DNA from 2 places in the Lysinibacillus sp. NPDC097195 genome. Region 1 is predicted to be linked to the other one. Evidence: riboswitches for the same ligand, from Rfam matches in the RefSeq annotation. Region 1 holds a riboswitch; the other holds the start of a gene.
The links. A riboswitch is a leader RNA that binds a small molecule or an ion and turns the genes downstream of it on or off. The one in region 1 is predicted to bind thiamine pyrophosphate.
Positions count from the first base shown of each region.

Region 2: it holds a riboswitch for thiamine pyrophosphate, as region 1 does, so the genes downstream of both, thiM (hydroxyethylthiazole kinase) here and thiT (energy-coupled thiamine transporter ThiT) in region 1, are expected to answer to the same signal.

Region 1 covers NZ_JBIWDP010000006.1:95,567-99,662, reverse strand. Annotated here, with positions in the region: gene ACIQXI_RS19820 (hypothetical protein) at 1-312, shown strand, start outside; gene map (type I methionyl aminopeptidase) at 337-1,092, opposite strand; gene thiT (energy-coupled thiamine transporter ThiT) at 1,327-1,887, opposite strand; TPP riboswitch at 2,011-2,118, opposite strand; gene ACIQXI_RS19805 (magnetosome magnetite crystal formation protein family) at 2,248-2,580, shown strand; gene ACIQXI_RS19800 (hypothetical protein) at 2,609-2,731, shown strand; gene ACIQXI_RS19795 (AAA family ATPase) at 2,921-4,096, opposite strand, start outside.
Region 2 covers NZ_JBIWDP010000001.1:172,152-176,247, reverse strand. Annotated here, with positions in the region: gene mbcS (acyl-CoA synthetase MbcS) at 1-803, opposite strand, end outside; TPP riboswitch at 997-1,095, shown strand; gene thiM (hydroxyethylthiazole kinase) at 1,182-1,937, shown strand; gene thiD (bifunctional hydroxymethylpyrimidine kinase/phosphomethylpyrimidine kinase) at 1,937-2,761, shown strand; gene thiE (thiamine phosphate synthase) at 2,751-3,386, shown strand; gene ACIQXI_RS00885 (alpha/beta-type small acid-soluble spore protein) at 3,466-3,681, opposite strand; gene thiI (tRNA uracil 4-sulfurtransferase ThiI) at 3,897-4,096, opposite strand, start outside.

The sequences.
Region 1 (4,096 bases):
TTTGCATGGTCTACATTTATGATGTTAACTAACGCAAGTTTTATCCTAACATCTTATGGGTGGCATGGTTTTGGACTGAGCAACCCACTTTGGGCAGTAATATTATTGACAATAGGTACTGCCATCGCTTTACATATTCGTTACCATCATTTCGATATTGTGTATCCTAGCGTATTTATATGGGCCTTTATCGGCATCGTATTGCATAATGGCCTTGATGAATTACTGGTGACGACAGCAGCTTTATTTTTATGTGGCGTGCTTATTGTGGGCATTTTATTCGTCAAAAAAAAACCTGTTTACCGAGATTAAATCGGTAAGCAGGTTTTTAGTTTTTTATGCTTCATCTAATGAAGTTAAAATGATTGGTTTATCTTTTGTAACAATAATAGAATGCTCAATTTGGGCAACTAATGATTTATCAGGTGTGATAAATGTCCAGCCATCACCAGCTTCAACGATATGCTCTGCTTTCGCTGAAATAAACGGCTCAACTGCAAGTACCATGCCCTCTTTCATAATTGTTGAATCCCATGCATCGTAATAATTTAAAATATGGTTTGGTTCATCATGCAATGAACGACCTAAACCATGTCCTGTTAAGTTCATAATAACCGTTAAGTCATTGGCATAAGCTTCACGCTCTACCGCTTTCCCAATTTGGTTTAGTTTAGAACCAGCTTTTACTTTTGTCATAGCACGATCAAAGGCACTTTTCGCTACGCGGCAAAGTTTTTCTTTATCTTCGTAACCTTGCCCTACTACAAATGAAATACCTGTATCTGCAAAATAGCCATTTAGAGAACCGGATACATCAATATTGACGATGTCTCCCTCTTGAATAATGCGTTGTCCAGGAATACCATGGGCCACTTCTTCATTCACACTAATACAAGTATATCCAGGGAAATCGTATTCACCTTTAGGACCTGAAATAGCTCCTGCTTCAGCAAACATGCGCCCTGCAATTTCATCTAATTCAAGTGTTGTCACTCCTGGTTTTGTAGCTGCCTTCATCGCCTCACGAATTTCGGCACAAATGCGACCAATTTTTTTAAAGGCTTCAATTTCTTCTTGCGTTTTTACAATCATTTTTAACGTCCCTTTCATCTAATATCTATTCTTTAATATAACATAACTTTAAATGCGCATAACGCCAAACGCTTTAATTATTCTATGCCGCCATGATTTTAGACGTACCATCAAATAAAAAACAACAATTTACCAAATCTCAACTTTGTTCAACGAGTATTGCTCTAAAAATAAAAAATAGCATACTAAGATACTTAGCATACTATTTTTCCCTTTTGGATAGGCTAATATTGTTTAAGATTTACGTTGCATTAATTGCGGTGCTGCTGTAAATAATAGCACACCAACAATTGCGGTTAAAACGGTAGCTGGTAGCATGTATGTTCCATTATAAATAATTGAATAGACCCATGCATTTTGATCGCCTGCATATTCAGCAAAAAATACTGCACCTGCGAACGTATGCGCAAGATAACGAAGGAAACCTGCCAACACCGTACCAATGACAATATAAACGGCCATTTTCTTTTTATTTAAAGCTGTTGCTGCCTTTAATACAGGTTCACGAACGATTGCTGCTAAACCTACTACGGTAAAGGCCACCCCATAATCTAGTAATCCTTGAAGCCAGTGCACAATATAAGCACCAAACATTGTTTGTATAACACCAATCAATAGCCCTGTTGCAAGCCCTGACCAAAGGCCCCAACGAAACGCCATTAATATGATTGGAATCATCACCAAGCTCACAGAGCCACCTTGTGCCCATACTTTAAAGGAAACTTGATCAAGCACAAGTCCTATCGCTGCGAAAATGGCAATCTCGACCAGCATGAGTAATCTTTTTTTGTCCATAAAATTATTCTCTCCTTTGTTCCGATGTAGGATACAAGAGCAGGAATAGAAATCAATTATTGATATGCGCACAATCCGGCATGAAAAAAACGATGCCAGGACAGAGCCTCACATCGTAAAAGTGTCGGTTTCTATCCACATCCCTACGCAAGTGTTAACTTACAGGTTCAAAGAGTAAAGGCATTACGTGCCCAGTCTCAGCTGACATCATCAGCTCCCCTTGTGGTCGTTACATCTAATTTTTTATTGAACACCCTCATTGTACGCAAACGTCTGGACGATTACAACCTTTTCCACGCTTATTTTTTTTTGAAACTTTTGATTTTTTAATGCGTAAATATAAAAAAAGGAGGAACAATGATGGAGAATCAAAAAATTTTACCTGCATTTAGTTATCTCAGTATTTTTTTTGCACCATTTATCGTCCCGTTAGTTGTCTATTTTGTTTCAAATGATCGTGATATCAAAAGACATGCTGTCAGAGCACTTATTTCTCACTTAATCCCACTTGCCTTTGGCATCATCTTCTTTATCGTTTTCATTTTTTCAACGATGTCACTCAATATGTTTGACCCTTCTGCAAATGGGAATACATTTATTATTATATGGTTTGTATCATTTGCAATTTATTTACTCGTATCATTAGCGATTGTCATTTGGAATATAGTGCAAGCTGTACGAGTGATTCGTTAAAAATTCGTTCAAAGGAGCTGTCGTATTTGTGAAAGTATCAAAAGTAGTTAAAACTGCTATAAAATTTGCACCCATCGTTATTCCTATCGTAAAAAAAGTAGTCGCAGCTAAAAAAGGAACAACAGCTAACGTACAAACACGCAGAAAATAGTAGCAAATATTTCGCTATCCTAAAACGGAAAAACCCACGTCGCCTTCCGCTCAACATAGTAAGCAGCAGAAGTCTCCGTGGGTTTTTACTTAAATTGTGTGAGTGCCTGGCACTTTTTCTCGGCATTGACCAAGAAACTTCGCGGCTCAACGCACTATCAAAATTCAGAATTGTTTCAGTGCCTGGCACTTACTTTACTTCAAAATGTGTTGTGCTATGTCCGCTTAACGTTTTTTCGACATGTAGCACTGCTGGCATGGCAGCTTTTAATTCGGCTACATGTGAAATAACGCCTATCATTCTGCCTGAGTCCTGTAAATCAATTAGCGTATCAATGGCTTTATTTAACGCTTCTTCATCTAACGAGCCAAAGCCCTCGTCAATAAACATTGTTTCAATTCGTATATTGCCTTGGAAGCTTTGAATGACATCTGCCATCCCTAACGCAAGGCTTAATGATGCATTAAACTTTTCTCCACCTGATAAAGTTTTAACATCTCGTAACTGGTCCGTATAGGCATCATAAACATCCAATCCTAGCCCACTTTGTTTCGCATGCTTCTCTAATCGGTCGGAACGTCGCAATTCAAATTGTCCATTTGATAAATGGAATAAGCGAAGATTTGCTGCTGCCGTAATCTTATCCAAATAACTAATTTGAATATAGCGCTCAAAGGATAGTTTTTTCGGATTTTGGCCATTTAACAATGTATAAAGTTCCTTGACACGCCCCGCTTCTTTTTCAAGGACATTTATTTCATTTGCTGTTTCCTCAACTTTAACGATAAAGTCAGCACATGCCCTTGCATAGCTTTGGGTCAATTGCAAAGTTTTAAATGCCTCTTCGTATGTGTTGCGCAGCCCTTCAAGCTTTTCTTCTAATATTGTTAAATCTTGCTTCGCTTTTCCTTCAAGATGCTTTGCACCATCTGCCAGTTGTTGCTGCAAAGAATGGAGCTGCAATGCATAATCATGACAAGCTTTACGTAAATCCTCAATTTGTACAACACTTCGTTTTGCAGCAGCATATTCTTCATAGCTTGCAAAACCAACATCCTTCATACTAGCTAAAAACTGTTCGCGTTTGTCATTAAGCGTTTTTTGCAATTCCTCATATGCTTTTTTAGCCAACTCTTCCACCATCGTCGCCTTACTTGTTGCCTCCTGTGCCACTTGCAAGTTTTGCTGGCTTGTATGCCATGCAGTTTGAAGTGCAAGCTTTTGCTGTCCGACATCTGCAATTGTTTGCTTTAGCTCTTGTAATGACTGCACATGCTCAGGAATATGCTTTTGCTGTTCTTCTACTATAGCTTGCTGTTTTATTAAGTCATTGGTCTGCTCAGCAAAATGTTGCTCTAATTGAAT
Region 2 (4,096 bases), on a different contig from region 1:
CAGCATAATACATTTATTTTAAATTTTTCAAGCAACGATAAATAAGTCGATGCATCAAATTTCCCTTTATAGACAAAGGCTGTAGCTCCACTACCTAACGTTGCTAGGAACGGGCTCCAAATCCACTTTTGCCATCCCGGCGCTGCTGTAGCCCAAACGATATCATTTTCTTGAACACCTAACCAATTTGGTGCTGTTGTGCGTAAATGAGCATAACCCCAGCTATGTGTATGAACAGCCGCTTTCGGATTGCCTGTTGTACCGCTCGTATAGGCTAAAAAAGCATTGTCCGTACTTTTTGTCGGTGTCGGATTCGTATAAGTTGTAGGTTGCTCCTTCATTTTTTCAAGTAATGGTTGCCATGGTGCATGCGCTTGGCCTACTACAAATTGCAAAATACCGTTTAAGTTTTGTACTTGATCAAATTGTTCAATATATGGCTCGTAGGCAATAATACCTTTCGCATTTGCATGTGTAATGCGATATTCAATATCTTTTGTACGTAACATTTCTGAGCTAGGGATAATTGTTAACCCTGCCTTCAATGCCGCTATGTAAACAATATAAGCCTCTACAGATCTCGGAACCATAACTAAAAGGACATCGCCCTTGGTTAATCCTTGTGAAGTAAATACATGGGCTGCCTGATTCGCCTTTTCTAGTAATGTCGCATATGTAATGTATTGAATTTCTTGCTGCTCATTATATACAATTAATGCATTTTTAGATGGCTGCTGTGCATACTTTTCAATTTCCTCCACAATGTTATACCATTCTGGTGCGATTAAATCCTGTCTTTTCATAATAACTTCCTCCTTATTGCTAGGTTTATTATAAAACTCATTTTTTAATTATTTCAATGGAAGGGACTTATTTTAAGAAAGTCATGACAATTATCATGGTTTATTCTATGGCATCAGTCACTAATTTCCAAATTATGATAAAAAGCTATTGAATACTCTGATAAGATATGTTACATTTTGGGCAACTAAAAATTCTTGATTGCAGGGGGACTCATAACGAGTTGAGAAGGTAAAACCTGACCCTTTGAACCTGTTAGTTAATACTGACGTAGGGAGCAATATCCATCTTCTTTATTGATGACAAGCTCTTTTACGTGTACATTTTGCACGAAAAAGAGCTTTTTTGCATGCTTACGTCCATCCAAAAGGAGGACTATGATGATTTTTCAAACTATTCGTAATAAACAACCACTCATTCACTGCATAACAAACTATGTTGTGGCAAATTTTCAAGCAAACGGCTTATTAGCAATTGGTGCTTCTCCTGTAATGGCTGATGAAACACTAGAAGTCGAAGAAATGGTAGCTATTTCCTCAGCCTTACTCATTAATATCGGCACGCTCACTAGCCGGACAAAAGAATCGATGTTGCTTGCTGGAAAAAAGGCCAATGCTCTTGGTATTCCAGTACTGTTAGACCCAGTTGGTGTGGGAGCCACAGCTTTTCGCAAACAAACAGTACAACAATTATTAAAAGAACTTCGCTTCGCTGTTATTCGCTGTAATATTGGAGAACTTGCTACTATCGCCAACGTCCAGTGGCAACAGAAAGGTGTTGATAGTGGAGTCGGTTCCATCTCCGTAGAAGAAAAAGCAAAAGAAATAGCCAAAAAATATCAATGCATCGTTATTGTAACTGGTGAAGAAGATTTTATAACAGATGGCCATCAAGCCCAATGGATTATTGGTGGGCATTTGCGCATGACAGAAGTTACTGGCACTGGTTGTTTGTTAAGCGCAATTTGTTGTGCTGCTTATAGTGTTGGTACAGCGCCATTTTCCCAGCTGTGCGATACATTAACCGCCTATAAACAAGTGGCGAAACATGCTGCTTCTACTACACCATTTAACGGTGATTTTACTGTTTCCATCTTAAATGAATTACATCGTTTATCGAAGGATGGTGATCACTAATGCACATTGTTACGACAATTGCTGGCTCTGATAGTGGTGGCGGAGCAGGTATCCAGGCTGATTTAAAAACATTTCAAGAATTAGGCGTTTTCGGAACTTCTGTTCTTACCGCTTTGACTGCACAGAATACATTAGGTGTAATGGATGTATTACCAATCGACCAAGGCTTTGTCAATAAACAACTTCAAGTTTTACTCGATGATTTTTCAATTTCTGCCATTAAGACAGGAATGCTTTTTTCTTCTGACATTATTCGTACCGTTGCACAGACTTTCTGCCATTCAGCGATTCCCCTTATTGTTGATCCAGTAATGATTGCTAAAGGTGGCGAAAGCTTATTACAGCAACAAGCGATAGCGGCATTAAAGGAAGAACTTTTACCACTTGCCACAATCGTCACACCTAATGTTCCTGAAGCAGAGACTCTTATAGGGCGTAAAATCGAAACTTTATTAGAAATTCAGCAAGCAGCACAAGCATTATTACAGCTTGGTGTGCAATGTGTCATTATAAAAGGTGGACATTTAGCTAACGAAGATTTTGCAGTGGACTATGTATTTTTTAACAATGGTACAACATTTTCAATGCAGACTCCTCGTATTGCTACAAAGAACACTCACGGTACAGGATGTACATTTTCAGCTGCATTAACAGCTTTTATTGGACAAAAACTGCCTCTAAAACAGGCGATTATTGAGGCGAAAAAGTTTATACAGCTAGCAATTCTTCATAATTTATCAATTGGCAATGGCAATGGACCGACGAATCATTTTGCTTACAAAAAATTTCAAGCTAGTTGCGAGGTGATTATCCATGAAACGTAGGGATTTGCAGCTTTATTTTATTATGGGTACAACGAATGTAAAAAATGGACAACCTTTAGCAGTACTTGAGGCAGCTTTGCAAGCAGGCATTACGATGTTTCAATTTCGTGAAAAAGGACTCGGTGCATTGACAGATGAGCACTATGAAAACTTTGCGCGTCAATGTCAAAGTTTATGCAAGCAATACGCAGTCCCCTTTATCGTGAATGACGATATTGAACTTGCTTTAAAGTTAGATGCTGATGGTATTCATATTGGGCAAGAAGATCTTCCCGTATCGCTCGTCCGTCAAAAAATAGGTCAAAAAATTCTTGGCGTATCTGTCCACTGTGCTGATGAATTACAAGTCGCTTTACAATATGGAGCAGATTATGTAGGTATAGGGCCGATATATGCGACAACTTCAAAAAATGATGCTCAACCGCCTAGTGGAACTGAATTTTTATCATATGCTCGAAAATTGTCTCCACAGCTGCCTATCGTCGCAATCGGTGGCATCGACTTACACAATGCCTATGCTGTATTGCAAGCAGGTGCAGACGGTGTGGCTGTTATTTCCGCTATTTGTGAAAGTAATGATATAAATAAAACCGTTACCGTTTTCAAAGCACTGCATTTAGCATAAAAACAGTCATTTTAAACAAACTAAAACCAGTGCCTTTTACGGTCACTGGTTTTAAGTTCAATAACTGCTTATTCTGCAATTATTGGTTGTTGTTTGGCATACCTTTTAATTGAGATTCTGCCATTTGTACAAGACGTTTAGTGATTTCACCACCAACGGAACCGTTGGCACGAGCTGAAGCGTCAGCTCCTAATTGAACACCAAATTCTTGTGCAATTTCGTATTTCATTTGATCTAGTGCTTGTTGTACACCAGGTACTGCAAGCTGATTTGAACTGCGGTTGTTGTTCGCCATGTCTGTCTCACCTCCTTGTGAATATAGAATGTGCGATATTCGATTTTTAATACGAAAAAATAAAAGGTAAAATGTAACTCTAAAGGAAAAAGCCTAGGAAATATAAAAAAGAACCGTCCCAAATTCAATTTTGAGACGGTTTCCTTCTTATTATAATAGCGTAATTAATTTTTAAATAACGCTGACGATATTTTTTTATAAAAACTTTAATTTTTTTATAAAAGATCTGCAAATTTATCTTTTGGCTGCTCTTTTTTCGGGAAAATGTACACTTCACGATTTTTTACTGCACGGTCAATTAGTTCATCGAAGTCAGAAAAGCTCTCGTAATGCTCCACTTTTTCAAGCTTCGGCTTCGTTTTCGGACTTGCAGGCGTGAAAATTGTACAGCAGTCCTCAAATGGTTGAATCGACG